Regions from separate parts of the Marichromatium sp. PS1 genome, predicted to be linked through region 1. Evidence: riboswitches for the same ligand, from Rfam matches in the RefSeq annotation. Region 1 holds a riboswitch; the other holds the start of a gene.
What was found. Region 1 has a riboswitch for cobalamin ahead of ACAM26_RS14340 (MotA/TolQ/ExbB proton channel family protein). Riboswitches for the same ligand answer to the same signal wherever they lie in the genome.

Region 1 (9,596 bases):
CGCGCCGGTCCCGACAGCGTCCAGGGACCGAGCCAGGCGTCGAGGCGCTGGCGCAACTGCGCCTCGGTCCAGGCGAAACCCACCCGCGCCCCGGCCAGACCGAAGAACTTGCCGAGCGAGCGCAGTACCACCAGACCCGGTCGGCCGACCGCATCGAGCAGACTGTGCTCGGGGGAGGCATCCATGAAGGCCTCGTCGACCACCAGCCAGCCGCCGCGTGCGGCCAGCGCCGCATGCCAACTCAGCAGGGTCTCGCGCGACCAGCGCCGCCCGGTGGGGTTGTTGGGGTTGATCACCACCAGCACGTCGAGCGGCTCGGCGACGTCGGCCTCGATCCGGCCACGCGGATCGCCATCGGGCAGGCGCACCAACTGGTGACCGGCCCGCCGCCAGCCATGGGCGTGCTCCTGGTAGCCGACCTCGGGCACCCCGACCCGACAGGGCGCGCGCAGCTGCGGCAGGCCCTGGATCGCCGCCTGCGAGCCGGCGAGCGCGAGCGCGCCGGAAGCGCCGTAATAGCTCGCCGCCGCCTGCTCCAGCCCATCGCCGGTCTCGGGCAACCGCGCCCAGAGCGCACGCGGCAGCGGCGGCACCGGCCAGGCATTGGGGTTGATACCGGTCGAGAGATCGAGCCAGTCGGTCAGCGGGATGTCGTAGCGCGCGGCGGCCTGACGCAGCCGCCCGCCGTGTTCGGGACGGGGCAGATCGGAATGGATCGGGACGATGGTGGCTGTCATGCTGAGGCGCGCGGATCGAGGTGGCGATGGCTGGCTGGAAAACAATCGGTCAATCTGCCAGTTGCCCGGGGTTCGTGCAAGCTGGTGGCTGGTCGCGAGCCGCCAGCATCCAGCCCCCAGCCTCCAGTGGGAAAGCCTGGCGCCGCTGGCTGGCGGCTGGCGGCTGGCGGCTGGCGGCTGGCGGCTGAAAGCTGGAAGCTGGAAGCTGGAAGCTGGCGACCGGAAGCTGATAGCGTTCCCCATCTTCCGTATTCGAGCATCCCGGATGGATCCACTCTTCAGACTCACCGACATCCACTTCGCCTATCCTGGCCGACCGCCGGTACTCAGCGGGGTCGAGCTGACGATCCGGTCCGGTGAACGGATCGCCGTCCATGGTGCCAACGGCTCGGGCAAGAGCACCCTGTTGCAGTTGATGGTCGGGCTGTTGCGCCCCGCCGCCGGCACCCTGGTCGCCTTCGGCGCACCCCGCCGCGTCGAGCACGACTTCCATGCGGTACGTCGGCGCGCCGGGCTGGTGTTCCAGGACGCCGACGACCAGCTGTTCTGTCCCACGGTGGTCGAGGACATCGCCTTCGGTCCACGCAACCTCGGCCAGTCGCCGGCGCAGGCCCGAGCGACGGTCGAGCGCACCCTCGCCCGACTGGGGCTCGAACACCTGCGCGACCGCGTCACCCACCGTCTCTCCGGTGGTGAGCGTCGTCTGGTCGCCCTCGCCGCGGTGCTCGCCATGGAGCCAGAGGTGCTGCTGCTCGACGAGCCGACCAACGCGCTCGACGACCCCACCCGCGCCCGTCTCCTGCAGATCCTCGCCGACCTCGATCAGACCCTGGTGCTGGTCAGCCACGACACCCCACTGCGCCAGACCCTCGCCACCCGCCACTACCGACTCGACCAGGGACGGCTGGAGGCAGGCTGACGCGGGCAACCCTTGAATCGCGGCAGCATCGAACCACAAAGGCGCGAAGTACACAAAGGGATCTTACTCAACTGCCAGCTCCCAGCTGGCAGAGCGGATTGGCGTCCACGACTGGAGACCGGCGACCGTTCGCTTTTACCCTCCCTTCGCGCCCTTTGTGTCTTCGCGGTTCAGAATCCGTGTCGCCACCGGCTAACCGCTTGACTCGCCCTCGACCGGCGGTATGATGCTCGGCCAGCGATGGTTCCCCGCGAGGGGATCAAAAGGGAACACGGTGCGGCCCGTTCGGGCCAAGGCCGTGGCTGCCCCCGCAACTGTCAGCGGCGAGTCCGCGCCCCCTCATGACGCCACTGGTCCGCGCCGGACCGGGAAGGCCGGGCGCCCGACCCCGACCCGCGAGCCAGGAGACCTGCCATCGAGACACCGATCGCCTGACCGTCGGACGGGGTGTGCCGAGGGTGGGACCCACTGGCGCCCTGCCCGGCCCCGGCGTCCGCTCACCGGGCCGGTCGTGCCAACCGTCCAGTCCCTCCCCCGAGATCCACCGCCCCGCCCAGCAACACCGCCTGGAGGCGCCCGTCGACATGGATCTCGCCAAGCTCTCTGCCGCCACACAGGCCGCGCTCGAATTCGTCCGTGCCGGCGGCCCGGTGATGCTGGTGTTGTGCGCGCTCTCGCTGCTCGCGCTCACCCTGGTGCTGTTCAAGCTGCTGCAGTTCGCGCGGTTGCGGGTCGGCGCGCGCGCCTTCATCGCGCCGACGCTCGCCGCCTGCGCCGCCGGACGGCTCGACGAGGCGCGCGGCGCGCTCGCCCCCGCCCCTCAACCGATCGCCGCGGTGCTGGCGGTGGCCATCGACGGACTGGCGTACGGCGGGCGCACCCCGCAGCAGCTGCGCGAGGAGGTGCTGCGCGAGGCGGCGGCCCAGCAGCAGCGGCTCAACGCCCATCTGCGCGGACTCGACGCCATCGTCACCCTGGCGCCGCTGCTCGGACTGCTGGGCACCGTACTCGGCATGATCGAGGCCTTCCGCACCCTCGAGCAGGCCGGCGGACAGGCCAACCCGGCGCTGCTCGCCGGGGGCATCTGGGAGGCACTGCTGACCACCGCCGCGGGCCTGGCGATCGCCATCCCAGCCGCCGCGGCGCTGCACTGGCTGGAGGCGATCATCGAGCGCGCGCGTCACGACACCGAGGACGCCCTGACCCGGCTGTTCACCATGCCGGTGGCCGATGCACATTGAGCCGCTGCGCCGCCGCGCTCGCGGCATCGGACTCGCGCCGCTGGTCGACGTGGTCTTCCTGCTGCTGCTCTTCTTCCTGCTCGCCGCCCGACTCGACCCACTGCAACAATTGCCGATCGAGACCCGTGACGGCGGCACCGCCGACAGCGTCGCGACCACGCTGCGACTCGATGTCGCCGCCAACGGCGGGCTGCGGCTCGACGGCGTGCCCTGCCCGCACGACGCACTGGTGACACGGCTGCGCGCGCGGCTCGCCGCGGAACCGGGCAGCACGCTGGTGATCGTCCCCGAGCGCGAGACACCGCTCCAGACCCTGGTCCAGATGACCGACCTGGCGCGCCTGGCTGGCGCACAACAGCTCGCCCTGATCGAGCCCTGAGGGCACACGGATGCAGATCCCCGAACCACCCCGCAGACGCCAGCGCGACCCGATGAGCGGGCTGGTCGACGTCGTGCTCCTGCTGCTGGTGTTCTTCCTCCTGGTCGGCACCCTCGAGCCACCCTCGCCGCTACCGGTCACGCCCCCCGAGGCCGCGCCGGGCGAGCGCCTGCCCGATGGCCGCCTGCGGCTCGTACTCGCCGCCGACGGCCGGCTCGCCCTCGCCGGCATGCCGATCACCCGTGCGGAGCTGGACGCGGAGATCGCCGCACGCGTGGCGGACGAGCCGGGGCGCGCGATCGCCGTCGAGGCCGACGCCGACACCCCGAGCGGAACCCTGCTCGATCTACTCGCGATATTGCGCGCGCAGGGGGTCGACGCGCTCTCGCTGATCACCCGGGAGTCGCCATGAGCCGGACGACGACCCGCCTGCTGTGGGGCGTGGCGCTGATCCTGGCGCTGGGCGCGCACCTGGCCCTCGCCTGGCTGCTGCCGCCGCTGCGCGAACCGGCGCTCGGGACGGGCGAGATCCGACTCTCGCTCCAGGGTAGAGGAACGCCCGACGCACCCGCCGACATCGCCGACGCGGCACCAGCGAGCGCCGAACCGACGCCCACCCAACCAGCGCCAGCGCCAGCGCCAGCGCCAGCGCCAGCGCCAGCGCCAGCGCCAGCGCCAGCGCCAGCGCCAGCGCCAGCGCCAGCGCCAGAGCCAGAGCCAGAGCCAGAGCCAGAGCCAGAGCCAGAGCCAGAGCCAGAGCCAGAGCCAGAGCCAGAGCCAGAGCCGAGTATCGCGGCGCCACGCGCGAGCGCCAAGCCCCCCCCTCCACCACCGCCGCCGACTCGAAGTGAGTCGGCGACACCCGTCGCGCCCGCACGCCAGAGCTCGACGACGCATGCGGACGTGACCCCGAGCAGACGCGCCGAGACCCGCGCCGAGCAGACCGGCACCGACCGTCCGGCTCGCCCCCTCGCCGGCAACCCACCGCCGCGCTACCCGCGACTGGCGCGTCGCCAGGGGGTCGAGGGCCGGGTGCTGATCCGGGTCGCGGTCGGCGCCGACGGGCGGGTCGGCGCCACCACCCTGATCGAGAGCAGCGGCCATCGCCTGCTCGACGACGCCGCACTGCGCGCGGTCGAGCGCTGGCGCTTCGCACCGGCCTGGCAGGCCGGACGCGCGGTCGCGGCACAGCTCACGGTGCCGGTGATCTTCCGTCTGGAGTCGGGCTGAGCGGCCTCAGCCCAGCGCCGCAAACCCCAACCCAAAGGCGAGCGCCACCACCGAGCTCCACCCCAGCAGCCGCAGCGCACGCTGCAGATCGACGGCGCCGAGCGCCGCCGGCCACGTCGGATCGCCGAGGAAGCGATCGGTGACCAGTCGCCCGCCGGACCACACCGGTCCGATCAACCGCACCCGCAGCGCCCCGGCACAGGCCGCCTCGCTCCAGCCCGAGTTCGGGCTCGGCAGCAGCGCGTGATAGCGCCAGGCCGCGCGCAGCGCCAACCCGGGGTGCTCGCGCAGCAGCACCGCGGCAAGCGCGACCACCAGCGGCGAGAGCCGGGCCGGGAGCCAGTGCACCAGATCGTCCGAGCGCGCACCGGCCCAGCCGAAGCGGCGATAACGCTCGTTGCGATAGCCGACCATGGAGTCGAGGCTGGAGACGGCCTTGACCACCACCAGCCCCGGCACCCCGAACAGACAGAGCGCCCACAGCGGGGTGAGCACGCCGTCGGTGAGGTTCTCCGACAGGCTCTCGATGGTCGCGCGCGTCACCCCGTCGGTGCCGAGCGGCTCGACATCCCGCCCCACCAGCATCGCCAGTTGCGCGCGCGCGCCGGGCAGGTCGCCGGCGACGAGCGGCGCCAGCACCCGCCGACCGTGTTCGAGCAGGTCACGGGTGCAGAGCAGGCTGTAGGCGATGAACAGATCCCAGCCGAGCGCAAGCGGCGGGTGCAGCGCCGCCAGCCCGAGGCGCACGCCCCACCAGGCGGCAAGCGCGCCACCGACCACCAGCAGCCAGTGCAGGACGCCGCCCAGATAGCCGTCGAGCCCGCGCGCGAACAACGCCTGCTCCGAGCGCGCGATCCAGCCACCGAGCAGGCGCACCGGATGGAGCCGATAGACCGGGTCGCCGAGCAGCGCATCGAGCAGCACGGCGCCGAGGATCAGCGACAGCTCGATGTTCAGCGACATGGCAGCATGCCCTTGGTCTGGATGGATCTCGGCAAGTGGCGGAGAGAACAGTGGCTCATCGGTGGAGAGAGGGTCTGAGGTCGCGGCGCGGCAGGGTAAGCCAACGAGTCGACCCCGGGCAACGTCTGGCGATCCGGGTAAAAACACCCGAGCGATGATCCCAAGCAATCAAGTCGGTAATTTTCGGCGAACCTCGGCGATCGCCCCCGATCCAATTGATATAGTCCAGGCGATCGCTCGAGCCACCGCACTCGACCCGGCCACGCCAACGAGCAGACGCCCTCGTTGCAGCGGAGGCATGAAGGTCATGCGGACGAGCCGGTCAGCCGTCGCAGGTTTCACCGACCGCCGCGCACTGCAAGACTCCACCGCCCCTGGGCGACGCCTTGAAGCTCGACGGAAACGAGACCTGCACCCTGTTTTCGTCGGCTGCCGCGGGCGCAGCCGTTCTCCCGCCGACCACGGCGAGGGCTTGTGGAGGAAACGATGAAGAAACGCACATGGCTGCTGCTCGGGAGCGGGGGCGTGCTGCTCCTGGCGGGGCTGGCGAGCGGGAGCTGGATGGTCACCGAGACCGCCCTCCAGGCGACGTCCGACCGTGAATTCTGCAGCAGCTGTCACACCATGGATGCCTTCGTCGCCTCCTATGATCAGGACGTCCACGGCGGCCAGAACCCCCAGGGACTGCGGGCCGACTGCGCCGACTGCCACCTGCCCCACGACAGCCCCGCCAATTATTTCGTGCAGAAGGGACTGTTCGGTCTCAAGGCCGGCTGGGGACAGGTGGTCTCGCTCGTCTTCGAGCCCGACTGGATCGCCAGCCTCGAGCAACGCAACGACTTCCTCTACGACTCGGCCTGCCTGAACTGTCACGCCGCACTCGAACACGCCCCCGAGCAGAGCCCGGCCGCGGCCTTCGGACACCGCACCTATTTCGCGCCGGACAACGCCCTGAGCTGCGCCGACTGCCACCCCCACGTCGGCCACAAGGATCTGCGCGCACACCTCGCCGGCGACGCCCTTCCCACCACCACGAACGAGGAGTGAAGATGTCCGTCCGTGCCATCCCGCTACTGATCGGCGCCACGCTGTTGAGCGCCACCGCCCTGGCCGACCCGAGCGGCGACGCCGCACGCGGCGCCCAGGTCTACGAGGCCAAGATGTGCAACCTCTGCCACACCCTGGGCGGCGAGTCCGGCCCCATGGCCGCACTCGGCGGCACGCTCGACCAGGTCGGCGCCGAGCGCAGCGCGCAGTGGCTGCGCGACTACCTGCTCGATCCCACCGCCACCCTGCCCGGCGCGCAGATGCCCAAGACCGAGCTGACGCCGCAGGAACTGGCCGACCTGGTCGCCTATATGCACTCGCTGCGCTGAGCCGCCCGCGGACATCGGCGCGCGCGCCGATGTCCGAAACCTTATCCATCCTGCAGACGCGCCTCGTCTCATCCGTCATGCTTCCATGCTTGACGATCGAGCGCGCGACCCACGACACAAAGACACCGGGGCTACCCGGTGCGACCGCCTCGAATGGCGCGGATCAACCCCGCGGACGCACAATTCACCACCGATATCAACGCCGTGTACAATGAAAGCCCAGATACCGGGACACCTGGACGCCCCGGTTGCGCAAGGAGCAGCAAGGAACCCGATGCCCAGTCGTCAGCAGTCCCTCCCGTTCCCCGCCACCGGCCGGCCTCAGCAACCGACGTGGCCGCACCCAGAACATCGATGACAGCGGCCCGTCGTCTTCGTGGCGTGACCCTGATCGAGCTGATGGTGACCCTGGCCATCGCCGTCATCCTGCTCTCGCTGGCCGTCCCCGGTTTCCAGCACCTGCTGCAGGACTCGCGACTCACCGGCCTCACCAACAGCCTCAGCGCCAGCCTCCAGCAGGCCCGGGTCGAGTCGCTGAGCCGGGGCCAGACCGTCGCCGTCTGCGCGACCGGCGACGCCGATGCCGATCAGCCAACCTGCACCATCACCACCGACTGGGCTGACGGCTGGCTGGTGTTCGTGCGCGACGATGCCGACGCCACCGGCGTCAAGACCGACATCGACGGTGACGGGCGGGCCGACGACCGTCTGCTCAAGGTGGTGCGCCCGTTCGGGGCCGCCACCCTCACCGCCAGCGGCGGCGACCCGATCGTCTTCACCCCACCGTTGGGCGAGGCCGCCGAGACCCGCTTCACCATCCGGGTCACCGACGGCGAGCAGCGCTGTCTGCGGGTCAAGCGCACCGGCCAGGTACGACTCGACGAGGGCTGTGATGGCTAGATACCCACGCACCGGTCGCCGCCAGCGCGGCCTGACCCTGATCGAGGTGCTGGTGACCATGGTCGTGCTCGCCGTCGGGCTGCTCGGCTTCGGCGCGCTGCAGGCGCTGACCATGAAGAGCAACCTCGGCGCGCTGCAGCGCAGCTATGCCACCCTGCACGCCCACGACATCATCGAGTCGATGCGCGCCAATCGCGCCGAGCGCGCGAGCTATGCCACCGGATTCACCGACAGCGTCTCCGGCACCTCGGTCAGCGCCCAGGACCTGCAGCGCTGGAAACAGGCCCTCGCCGCCGACCTGCCGAGCGGCGAGGGCCGGATCACCCTCGACGGCGACAAGGTCGCGATCACGCTGCGCTGGCGCGAGACCCGACTGCCGACCAGCGCCGAGGCCGACCCGACGCTGGAGTGGGTCAGCTTCGCCACCGAGACCCTGCTGCCGGAGCCCACGCCATGATCCGTCAACGCGGCTTCAGTCTGATCGAGCTGATGATCGCCTCCACCATCAGCCTGATGATGATCGCCGCGCTCGGCGCGGTGATGGTCAGTACCCGCACCACCCAGCGCACCACCCAGACCCTGGCGATGCTCCAGGAGGACGCGCGCTACGCCTTCCTCGCGCTGACCCGCGACGTGCGCATGGCCGGCTACACCGGTGGCTACCAGCTCGACAGCGCCCCCGCGAGCTGGCCGCCCGAGACCACCGACATCGCCAACCCACTGCACGGACTCGACGACGAGCACGACACCATCACCATGAGCGGGCGTACGGGCGGAGACGTGCTTCATCTGGTGCGCGCCGATACCGATCATGCATTCGTGCTCGACACCGCCTGCCAGGGCGGCGCCGGCGCGGCGCGTTTCACCCTGGCGTGTCAGCCCACCCACTCCCCCCTGGCCGGTCAGACCTGGATCGCCACCAGCCCCTATTTCACCGAGACCTTCGCGGTGACCTCCACCGACCCGAGCGCCGGTTGCGCGACGGGCGCTACGACCACCCTGGCCCTGGTGTCGGACTCGACCACCGCCTGCGGCTTCGGCAGCGATACCGCCACCCCCAGGCTCTATCCGCTGATCGCCCACAGCTATTTCGTCGGCACCAACGACGAAGGCGAGCCCGCGCTGATGGTGCGCCAGGACGGCACGGACACCGAACTCGTCGAGGGCGTCTCCGACCTGCAGATCCTCTACGGGATCGATGATGACGCGGACAAGAGTGTCGATCGCTACGTCCGCGCCGATCAGGTCAGCAGCGCCACCACGGCGAGCGCGCGCGCCGAGGACTGGAGACGGGTCCTCGCCATCCGCCTCACCCTCACCCTGACCCCGACCAACGACCTCGACGGGACGCTCGACGATCGCATCGTCAGCGGCACCATCGCGGTGAGAAACCGCCTGATCCAGCCATGAGCCCAAATCCTCTCCAACACCGACAACGCGGCGCGGTACTGATCATCGCCCTGATCTTCCTCACCGTGCTCGCCCTGATCGGCACCACCAGCGCCGTACAAAACACCCAGCAGGAGCGGATGAGCACCAGCATCCGCAACCACGACCTCGCCTTCCAGGCCGCCGAGGCGGCGCTGCGCGCAGCCGATCAGGCATTGATGGCCGACACCATCAGTGACCGAGACCAGTTCGAGCAGGACCACACCATCGCCTACGATGCCGACAACACGCCCGCCTACCGGCGCGATCGCTTCAACTGGGGCCAGACCCAGGTGGTCAGCGTGAGCACCGCGCTCGACGGTCTCGCCGAACAGCCCCGTTACGTCATCGAGCGACTCTCCGAGGCCCCGTGCGAACCGGGAGGCACCAGACAGTGCGCCTACTACCGGGTCAGCGCGCGCG
Region 2 (9,596 bases), on a different contig from region 1:
AACGCCCGCATCGTCGAGCTGCGCGCCCAGATCGCCGAGTCCAGACAGCAGCAGCTCACCGCCCCCGAGCAGTCGACCCTGCTCAAGACCCGCGCCGACCACGCCGCGGCGATCGCCCGCGACCAGCGCGAGATCACCGCGATCGAGGCCGAGATCGCCGCGATCGAGCGTGGCTTCGCCGCCGAGCTGCGTGCCATGGGGCTGGACATCGACGACGAACAGGTGCGCTTCCTGCTCTCGACCGTGGTCGGCGACAACGTCGTCGAGCTCGGCATCCTCTTCGACAACGTCCGCACCCTCACCGAACAGCTCGAACAGCTGGTCGCCGAGAGCGGCGAGGATCTGGAGAGCGCGCGTCGCTACTACGGACTCTACGTGGTGCTGCTGCAGACCCTGGAGCACCTCCACCGCCGCATCGAGCGCCAGATCGAGGACGACTACCTGCCGCGCATCGACGCCATCGCCGAGCGCGCCCGCACGCTCGCCGCCGAGACCCGCACGCTCAAGGCGCAGAACCCCGAGCGCACCGCGCTGCTCGAGGCCAACCTCGAGGCACAGCGCGTCACCGGCGAGGCGGCGGCGGTCTATCGGAGCTATCTCGAGGACCAGGCGCGTCAGATCCGCGCCGCGCGCGCGCAGCTCGCCGGCGACATCGCCACCGCCTGGAACACCTATCAGACAGTCAGCCTCTCGGGCGAGTTGGTGGGGCTGGTGCGCGCCAGCCAGCGCCTGCTCGAGGCGCTGATGGAGCGCCAGCTCCCGGCGCTGCGCCCGTTCGAGAACCTGGAGATGCAGCGCGAGATGCTGCGCCTGACCGAGCGTCTGCGCGGCCCCGATCAGGGCAGGTAGGGATAGGGCTCGGCGCTGCCCAGCGGGGCGTGGCCGAACACCAGCTGGCCGGCGGCGCCGTCGCTGAAGGCGAGCCGGCCGATACCGTTGCGACCGCTGAGATCGCGCACCAGATCCGCCCAGCCGCTGCGCCCGTCCTCGCAGTACAGCTCGTAGATCGCGGCGGGATCACCGGAGAAGGCGCTGTAACCACCGCGACAACGGGTCTTCGGGCTGGTCAGATTCAGCTCGCCAGTGAACAGGGTCGAACGGTAGTCACCGCTGAACACCTCGCCATCGACCACCGCCACCACCGGCCCCGAGGTCGAGCGACCCGGCGAGGGCACCTCGGGACGGGGACGTTCGAGATTGTCGATCACCTGACTGACGCAGGTGGCGTAGACCTCGATCTCGAGGTGCTCGCACAGCCGCCTGCCGTACTCCTCCGGCGGCACCTCGACGGCGATGCCACCGAGACGCTGCGGCGGGATCAGCGCACACCCTGCAAGCAGACCGAGCAACACGACGGGCACGACGATTCTGGACATGACGTTCTCCCTCGGCGACGGCGGCGCGGCCCGCGCCCGCCTCGACCCTCGACCGGCCGCGGTCAGGCGCGGCTCCCGAGCGCCCATTGTATGTCATGCGGATGCGCCGGGGCGCGATTGCCGCTACAGTGACCGCAACCGCGCCAGGGTCGAGGCGCGACCGTCACATCCCCGGAGCCTCCCGATGAGACTGCGCCAATCGTCACCGCATCCCTTTCGTCGAGCGCGACGTGGTGTCGTGCTGGCCCTGGCGCTGAGCCTGCTCGGCGCCTGCAGCGACCCGCTGCTGAAGGACCAGCCCCTGCCTCGTCAGCTCGCCATCGCCGCCTGCATCGGCCAGTGCGACAGCGCGCGCGAGCACTGTCGCGCGAGCGCGCGCGCCGACTACCGCGACTGCGAGGCCGACCATACCGAGGCCTTCCGCGACTATCGCTGGTGTCTCAGCGAGGTCGGCACATTCAACGATGAACTCGACTGCGGCTATCCCTGGTGGTCGTGCGCCGAGAACCTTTACGGTTACTGCACCAATCGCCATCGCGCGTGCCGCGAGGCCTGCGCCGCAGACCCGCACCAGCTGGTGCGCTGAGAGCCGCGGCGCCGCTCAGCCGCCGAGCAGCAGCGCCGCGAGCACCACCAGGGCGATCTCGGTCAGCTCGACTAGGGCGCCGGCGGTGTCGCCGGTGAAGCCGCCGAGCCGGGCGCGCATGGCGCGACGCGCCAGCCACAACACCGCCAGGGCACACCCGGCCAGCACCAGCCCCAGCCCACCGAGTACCAGCACACAGCCGAGGAAGGCCGCGCCGCTCGCCGTCCACGCCCAGGTGCGCCCGAGATGGGCGACCTGATCGCTGACGATGCCCTGCGCGCGCGCATAGGCGGTGGTGAGCATCAGCGGCGGCAGCACCGCGCGCGCGAGCAGCGGCACCCAGAGCAGCAGCCAGGCCGCCTCGACATCGAGGAGCAGCTGCAGCGCGCTCCACTTGAGCAGCAGCGCCAGCCCCAGCACCGCCACCGCCATCGGCCCGCTGCGCGGGTCCTTCATGATCTCCAGGGTGCGGGCGCGGTCGCCGAGTCCGCCGATCCAGGCGTCGGCGCTATCGGCCAGGCCGTCGCAGTGCAGCCCGCCGGTCGACCAGGTCCAGAAGGCGAGCAGCAGTGCCGCGCCGAGCAGCGGGTCGGTGTGCTGCGCGGCGAGCGCGGCGAGCGCGAGCAGCGCGCCGAGCACCAGCCCGACAACCGGGTACCAGGCCACCGAGCGGCCCTGGTCGACGGGGTCGACCACGCCGGGGTCGGGAAAGGGCAGCCGGGTCAACAGCCGCCCGGCGGCATAGAAGGGAACGAGATGGGACATCAGGGACCTCGATGGGTCACCAGGCTGGGGCGGCCCGGTGAGGGTGGGACACGGACGCGACTGCGCCCGGCATGGGCGACCTCGAGCAGGATCATCGCTCGCGGCGGCATCTCCAGCACCTCGGCGAGGATCGCGCGAATCACCCCGCCGTGGGTCACCACCAGCGCGTCCGGCCCGCCGCCCTCGAGCAGCGCGCGCCAGGCCGCGCGGGTCCGGGCGAGGAAGTCAGACATCGGCTCGCCCCCCGGCGGGGTGAAGCCGAGCGGGTCATCCCACAGCCGCCAGAGTTCATCCTCGGGGAGCTCGCTGGCCGAGCACCCCTCCCAATCGCCGAAGTGACGCTCTGCCAGCGCGGGTTCGAGCACCAGCTCGAGCCCGCGCTGTGCGGCCAGCTCGCGGGCGAAGGCCGCGCAGCGCTGCAATGGCGAGCTGACCACCAGCCGCGGCTCGTCGAGCCCGGCGGTGGCCGCGCGCAGCTGCGACCAGCCGCGCGCGCTCAGCGGATCATCGCAACTGCCGCGCAGGCGGCTCCCGCCCTCGACCTCGCCGTGACGCAGCAGGTCGATCAGCCGGCCGCGCAGGCTCAGCACGCGTTGCTCACTCCGGCCTCGTCAAAAGTCGCCATGTCGCGATGCACCGCACAGGCCAGACGCAGCAGCGGCACCGCGGCGCAGGCGCCGGTCGCCTCGCCGAGACGGAAGCCGAGATCGAGCAGCGGGTTAGCCTCCAGCGCCTCCATCATCAGCCGATGACCGGGCTCGGCCGAGCGATGCGAGAACAGCATCCAGTCGCGCGCCGCAGGCTGCAGACGCACCGCGGCGAGCGCCGCCGAGGAGACGATGAAGCCGTCGATCAGCATCACCACGCCACGCTGGGCGGCACGCAGATAGGCGCCGGCGAGCGCGGCGATCTCGAAACCGCCGAGCCGGCGCAGCATCTCCAGCGGGTCGCGCGGTTCGCTGGCGTGCAGCTCCAGCGCACGCGCCACCACCTCGGCCTTGCGGTTGACCCCGGCGCTGTCCAGCCCGGTCCCCGGTCCCACCACCTCGGAGGCGGCGCGATCGAGCAGCGCGCAGCCCAGCGCGGCGGCGGCGGTGGTGTTGGCGATACCGAGCTCGCCACCGATGATCAGCCGCACGCCCTCGGCGACGGCGCGATCGACCGCGTCGCGCCCGATGTCGAGCGCCCGCGCAAGCTGCTCGGGGGTCATCGCCGGCTCGCGGGCGATGTTGCCGCTCCCCGGCCCGAGGGGTTCGGAGCGCACGCCCTCGACGACCTCCGAGCCGGTGGCCAGGCCCAGCTCGATGATATCGAGCCTAGCGCCGACCGCCTTGGCCATCACCGCGACCCCCGCCCCGCCATTGGCGATGTTGCGGACCATCTGCTTGGTGACATCCTGGGGATAGCGCGACACACCCTCGGCGGCAACCCCGTGGTCGGCGGCGAACAACAGCACCCGCACCGGATCGACCTCCGGGGTGGCGGTGCGTTGCAGGCCGGCCAGACGCACCGCCAGCTCCTCGAGCCGACCGAGCGAGCCCGGTGGCTTGGTGAGCTGGTCCTGACGCGCGAGCGCATGCTGCACGGCGGTCTGATCGATCGGGGGACAGGGCTCGGCGAGCCAGTCGAGGGTCGGGGTCATGGGCGCACCTCATGGATGGGAGCGATGAGCGTCGCGCACTACCGGCGCGACGGGTCGAATGCCGCACGGGGCGGCGGGAAGGGATCGAGGACACGACGGCCTTGCTCGCCGGGCGGCCCCGCCCCGACGCGGGGCGGAGCGACGTCCGGGGTCAGGGCTGGTAGCGCAGGGTCAGGTAGAACGCGCGACCGGGCTGATTGTACAGATAGGCCGTTTCATAGGTCTCGTCGAGGGCGTTGGCGAGCCGTCCCTGGAGGCGCAGCGCCGGGTTGAAGGCGTATTCGAGACGCAGATCGAGCAGCGCATAGGCGTCGAGATCGACCTGGTTGGCGAGGTCGTCGTAGCGCTCGCCGACCAGTTGCAGGGTCGCACCGGCGCGCCAGCGTCCGAGCGTGCGATCGAGATCGAGCTGCAGGCTCTGCTCGGCGCGACGCGGCAGCAGATTGCCGTCGTTGGCGCCCTCGGAGCGGTTCTCGGGATCGAGCAGGGTGAGGTTGCCGGCCAGCGTCCAGTCGTCCCAGCGGAGATCGGCCGCGGCCTCGAGGCCGCGGATCCGCGCCGAGTCGACGTTGGCCGGGGCGAAGATGGCCGAGTCATAGGCGATCAGGTCGTCGATCTCGGTCTGGTAGAGGCTCAGCTGCCAGTCGCCGCGCATCCGCCCGGGCAGCGGCAGCGGGCCGTTGGCCATCAGCTCGATGCTCTCGGACTCCTCGGGATCGAGCGCGGTGTTGCCGAAGCCCGGGTAGTAGAGCTCGTTGAAGGTCGGCGCCTTGAAGCCGGTGCCGTAGGAGAGCGCGACCTGGATGTCGTTGGCGAACAGATAACCGAGCGCGGCGCTGCCGGTGGTGTGGCTGCCGAACTGCTGGTTGTCGTCCTGACGCAGGCTGAGCTTGAGATCGAAGGCGCCGAAGCTGCCCTGGTACTGACCGAACACGCCGAGGTTGTCGCGCGCGTCCTCGGCATAGTCGACGGTCCCGCTGACCCGATCGTCGACATAGTCGATCCCGAGGCTCACCAGCTGCCCGGCGGCGATGGTGACATCACTCTGCAGCGAGAGGCTGTCGCGCTCGGTCTGGAAGCGGTCGACGAACTGATCGAAGACCGCCGCGGCGGCATCGTCGTAGAACACCCGGTAATCGTCCCAGCTGCGCCCGGCGGTGAGCGTCAGGGTCCAGGCATCGAGCGGGCGCAGGGTGGCGTTGGCGCCGAAGACCTGCTGCGAGGAGCGGGCCTTGTTGCCGGAGAAGGCCGAGCCGTCGAAGTCGTTGGCACTCTCGGCGCTGAGCAGGTGGAATTCGACCTCGGCGCGCTCGTTGAAGGCATAACCGGCGCGGGCGCTGACGCCGTGACTGCTGTAGCCGTCGCGATCGGGCTGATCGACGCCGCAACCGGCATAGGGGAAGGGGCGACCGGCGCAGGCGTTGATGCCGTCGGTCTGCTCGAAGTTGGCGCCGAGGTTGAACCAGGCGTGCTCGCCGCCGCCGGAGAGCCCGCCGGAGACGCTGGCGGTGCCCAGCTCGCCGACACCGACGCTGAAGCGCGGGGTGAGCGCGCCGCCGCCGCGACGGGTGAAGACCTGGATGACACCGCCGATGGCCTCGGAGCCGTAGAGGCTCGAACGCGGCCCGCGCACCACCTCGATGCGCTCGATCTGATCGACCGGCAGGTCCTGCAGCGAGGTCGTGCCCAGGGTGGCCGAGCCGACACGCACCCCGTCGATCAGCACCAGCACGTGATCGGAATTGGTGCCGCGCAGCATCACCGAGGCCGACTGGCCGGGACCGCCGTTCTGGGCGATGCTCACGCCGGGCAGGGTGCGCAGCAGATCGGGCACCGAGCGGGCCTGACGCCGCTCGATCTCGGCGCGATCGATCACGCTCACCGTGGCCAGGGTCTCGCCCGCCGGCTCGGCGGTACGCGTGGCAGTGACCACCGTCGGCTCCAACACCTGGGAATCGGTCTGGGCCAGGACCTGGACGCTCAAGGGCGCGGCCAGCGCCGCCAGCATCAAGGGACTCTTCATCACATGCTCCTCACAGGACCCCGCACACCCGCAGGGGTCGACAACAGAGAGGGGCTGGATGCTCGGCGGGCAGGCGTCACCGGCCACGCGCTGGATGCGCGAGGAGCCGCGATCGCCACCCGGTCTACCCACGCAGCCCCGGCTTGACGGACCCGCCCGGCCTCGCTTTGCGGGCACTGCGGATCCTGATTCCGAGGCCGGTCTCCGGGCTCACGAGCGGGCCGGCATGGCCCCGGACGCGACGCCTTCCCGTGATCGACACAGTGGCATCAGGTCGCGCCCTGATTCGTCTACCGTTGCGGGGGCAGCGCCGGACTGACCGATCGCGGACGATCGGCGCACCGGTCTTCCCGTTTCAGCCCCGGGAACTGGGTCCAGGGGCCACCGCGGAATCGAGGGCGCCGATTAAGTCCGATCGGAAGGAGCAAGTCAACGCCCGCCCCCGCCACGGGACAGACTGACTGACCGGGGTCAAGCCGAGAACGATACCGCCGACGCCGCTCGCAGAGAGCGGGCGCCGCGGGGGGAGGGTCAGAGTCCGGAGACCTCGGGCAGCGCAGACTCGGGCGCGCGGACCGACTCGATCCGCGCCGCCTGGGCGCTCGGCCAGCGGGTGAGATACTCGTCGGTGAAGAAGAAGCGATCCTCGCCGAAGGCCGGCACCAGATCGTCGAGCCAGGTCGCCTTGGGGTCGAAGCGGGCGAAGAAGGGGCGGTTGACCCAGTCGGGGTTGCGTCCCTGGAGGAAGCGCAGCACGAACACCCGCTCGCCGGCGACCTCGGTCACGCCCTGGATCTCGATCTTGCCCGGCCCCGCACTCATGCTCGGACCGCGCGCGGTGCGAGCCAGCCCCGAGACCCCCTGGATCGCCTCGCGATAGATCTCCCAGGCACGCACCAGCGGCACCTCGAAGTAGTGCTGGGCGCCGGTATCGCGCTGCACGAACATGTAGTAGGGGATGATGCCGAGGCGCACCTGGGTGCGCCACATCCGCGTCCACACCTCAGGGTCGTCGTTGATGTGGGCGAGCAACGGCCCCTGGCTGCGGATCTCGGCGCCGGTGGCGCGCAGCCGCGCGATCGCCTCGCGGGCGGTCGCGGTCTCGAGCTCGCGCCAGTGGTTGGTGTGGGCCATCAGCGCGACGTGCTTGCCGTTGGCCACCAGCCGCTCGAGCAACGCCATCAGCTGGTCGCTGTCGGCGTCGCCGACGAAACGCTGGGGCCAGAAGGTCAACGCCTTGGTGCCGATGCGGATACTCTGGACGTGATCGAACTCGGGACGCAGCAGCGGCTCGAGATAGGCCTCGAGATGGCGCGCCTTCATCACCATCGGATCACCGCCGGTGATCAACAGATCGGTGACCTGCGGGTGCTGGCGCAGATAGGCGTGCAGCCCGGAGGCCTCGTTCGAGGCGATGCGCAGCGACTTGTCGCCGACGAACTGCGCCCAGCGGAAGCAGAAGCTGCAATAGGCGTGACAGGTCTGCCCCTGACTGGGGAAGAACAGCACGGTCTCGCGATACTTGTGCTGCAGCCCTTCGAGCGGGCGCTCGCCGTCGAGCTTGGGCAGGTTGCTCTCGAGCTGCCCGGCGGGATGGGGGTTGAGCTCGGCGCGGATCTCGCGCACCGCGGCCTCGAGCGCGGCGGGCGCGGCCTCGGCGCGCAGCAGATCGGCAATGCGGCTGAAATGACGCTCGCTGAGCATCCCCTGCTGCGGGAATACCAGCTGGAAGATCGGATCATCGGGGACATTGTCCCAGTCAATCAGTTCATCGATCACATAGTCGTTGACGCGAAACGGCAGCACGGTCGAGACCACCTTCATCGCGAAACGGCGATCCTCGGAGAGTCCACGCAGCGCATCGATGCGGTCGAGATCACGCTGGGTGTGGACACGGAACGGGCGGGCGGACTCGACCGCCACCGCCCGCTTGGGCTGGGCATTGTTGTAGGACATGACAAAGCTCCTCTGTGGATAGTCAGAAGAGGACGCTGAACCGAATGGGCACGGCTATCCAAAGGGGTTGGCGAAAGAAGTGACGGTATTCGTCGTACGCGCTTCGCCGGCGCCGGGCGCGTGAGCGCGCCACCAGAGGATCCGAGCAGCCGCCCGGACTGGCAAAACCATTGCAAAGGATTTCACCATCCTAACACAGGAACCCTGCCCGATCCGGCGCGAGGGACACGGATCGCATGACAGGGGCACAGTCACCCGCACCCGGACGATGGGTGCGCAATCATCGGGAGCGACATGGACAGGCATCGACAGCTGAGCGCCCGGGCGCTCCTCGGCGGCGCGCTACTCGGCGCCCTGCTCACCCCGTGCAACGTCTACGCCGGACTGAAGATCGGCTGGTCGTTCAACATCTCGATCGTGGCGCTGCTGATCGCCAGCGGACTCTGGGCACTGCTTGCGCGACTGCGCCTGAGCGCGCCGCTGGCCATCGGCGAGGGCAACATCACCCAGACCACCGCGTCCTCCGCGGCCAACATCATCTCCGGCGGGCTGGTCGCGCCGATCCCGGCCCTGGCGATGCTCTCCGGCGGCAACCTGCCCGCCGTCGAGCTGATCGCCTGGGTGTTCGCGGTGAGCTTCCTCGGCATCTGGGTCGCCTGGTATCTGCGCGCCGGGCTGATCGTGCGTACCCCGCTACCCTTCCCCACCGGTCGCGCCACCGCCGAGGCATTGCAGGAGATGTTCCGCCAGGGTCGCGAGGCACGGCTGAGACTGCGCGTCCTGCTCGGCGCCGGCGCCCTGGCCGCCGCGCTCAAGTGGCTCGACAGCGGTCGCTGGGCGCTGCCGCGTCCGGGACTCGGCGTCGAGCTGCCCGCCGCCGGCGCACTCGCCGGCGCCCCGGCGATCAGCGCCAAGAACCTCACCCTCAGCCTCGACCCCTCGCTGATGCTCGCCGGCTTCGGCGCCATCATCGGGGTCCGCGCCGGGCTCTCGCTGTTGCTCGGCGCGCTCATCGCCTGGGCGCTGCTCGGCCCGCTGGGGTTGTACCAGGGGTTCATCCTGCCGGGCACGACCGACCCGGCTGCGAGCTGGTTCGGGACCATGATCGAATGGCTGCTGTGGCCCGGGGTGGCGCTATTGGTGGCCGCGACCCTGACCCGGCTGGTGCTGCAACTGCGCGCCGCCCATGCCGCGGGCACCGGCACCGGGCGAAACGACGACGGGGCCACACTGCACCGCGCACTCGGA

Region 2: linked by a shared signal. The riboswitch ahead of btuB (TonB-dependent vitamin B12 receptor) and the one ahead of ACAM26_RS14340 (MotA/TolQ/ExbB proton channel family protein) in region 1 are both predicted to bind cobalamin.

Annotation. Positions count from the first base shown of each region.
Region 1 is NZ_BAAFHB010000005.1:451,941-461,536, forward strand. It holds gene cobD (threonine-phosphate decarboxylase CobD) at 1-737, opposite strand, end outside; gene ACAM26_RS14335 (energy-coupling factor ABC transporter ATP-binding protein) at 1,003-1,656, shown strand; cobalamin riboswitch at 1,881-2,088, shown strand; gene ACAM26_RS14340 (MotA/TolQ/ExbB proton channel family protein) at 2,241-2,897, shown strand; gene ACAM26_RS14345 (ExbD/TolR family protein) at 2,887-3,276, shown strand; gene ACAM26_RS14350 (ExbD/TolR family protein) at 3,287-3,688, shown strand; gene ACAM26_RS14355 (energy transducer TonB) at 4,180-4,506, shown strand; gene cbiB (adenosylcobinamide-phosphate synthase CbiB) at 4,513-5,469, opposite strand; gene ACAM26_RS14365 (NapC/NirT family cytochrome c) at 5,956-6,516, shown strand; gene ACAM26_RS14370 (cytochrome c family protein) at 6,519-6,845, shown strand; gene ACAM26_RS14375 (GspH/FimT family pseudopilin) at 7,200-7,745, shown strand; gene pilV (type IV pilus modification protein PilV) at 7,738-8,202, shown strand; gene ACAM26_RS14385 (PilW family protein) at 8,199-9,155, shown strand; gene ACAM26_RS14390 (PilX N-terminal domain-containing pilus assembly protein) at 9,152-9,596, shown strand, end outside.
Region 2 is NZ_BAAFHB010000002.1:1,561,503-1,571,098, reverse strand. It holds gene ACAM26_RS08500 (hypothetical protein) at 1-849, shown strand, start outside; gene ACAM26_RS08495 (hypothetical protein) at 837-1,376, opposite strand; gene ACAM26_RS08490 (hypothetical protein) at 1,561-1,962, shown strand; gene ACAM26_RS08485 (adenosylcobinamide-GDP ribazoletransferase) at 1,978-2,727, opposite strand; gene ACAM26_RS08480 (histidine phosphatase family protein) at 2,727-3,317, opposite strand; gene cobT (nicotinate-nucleotide--dimethylbenzimidazole phosphoribosyltransferase) at 3,311-4,369, opposite strand; gene btuB (TonB-dependent vitamin B12 receptor) at 4,521-6,392, opposite strand; cobalamin riboswitch at 6,570-6,796, opposite strand; gene ACAM26_RS08465 (KamA family radical SAM protein) at 6,924-8,348, opposite strand; gene ACAM26_RS08460 (OPT/YSL family transporter) at 8,643-9,596, shown strand, end outside.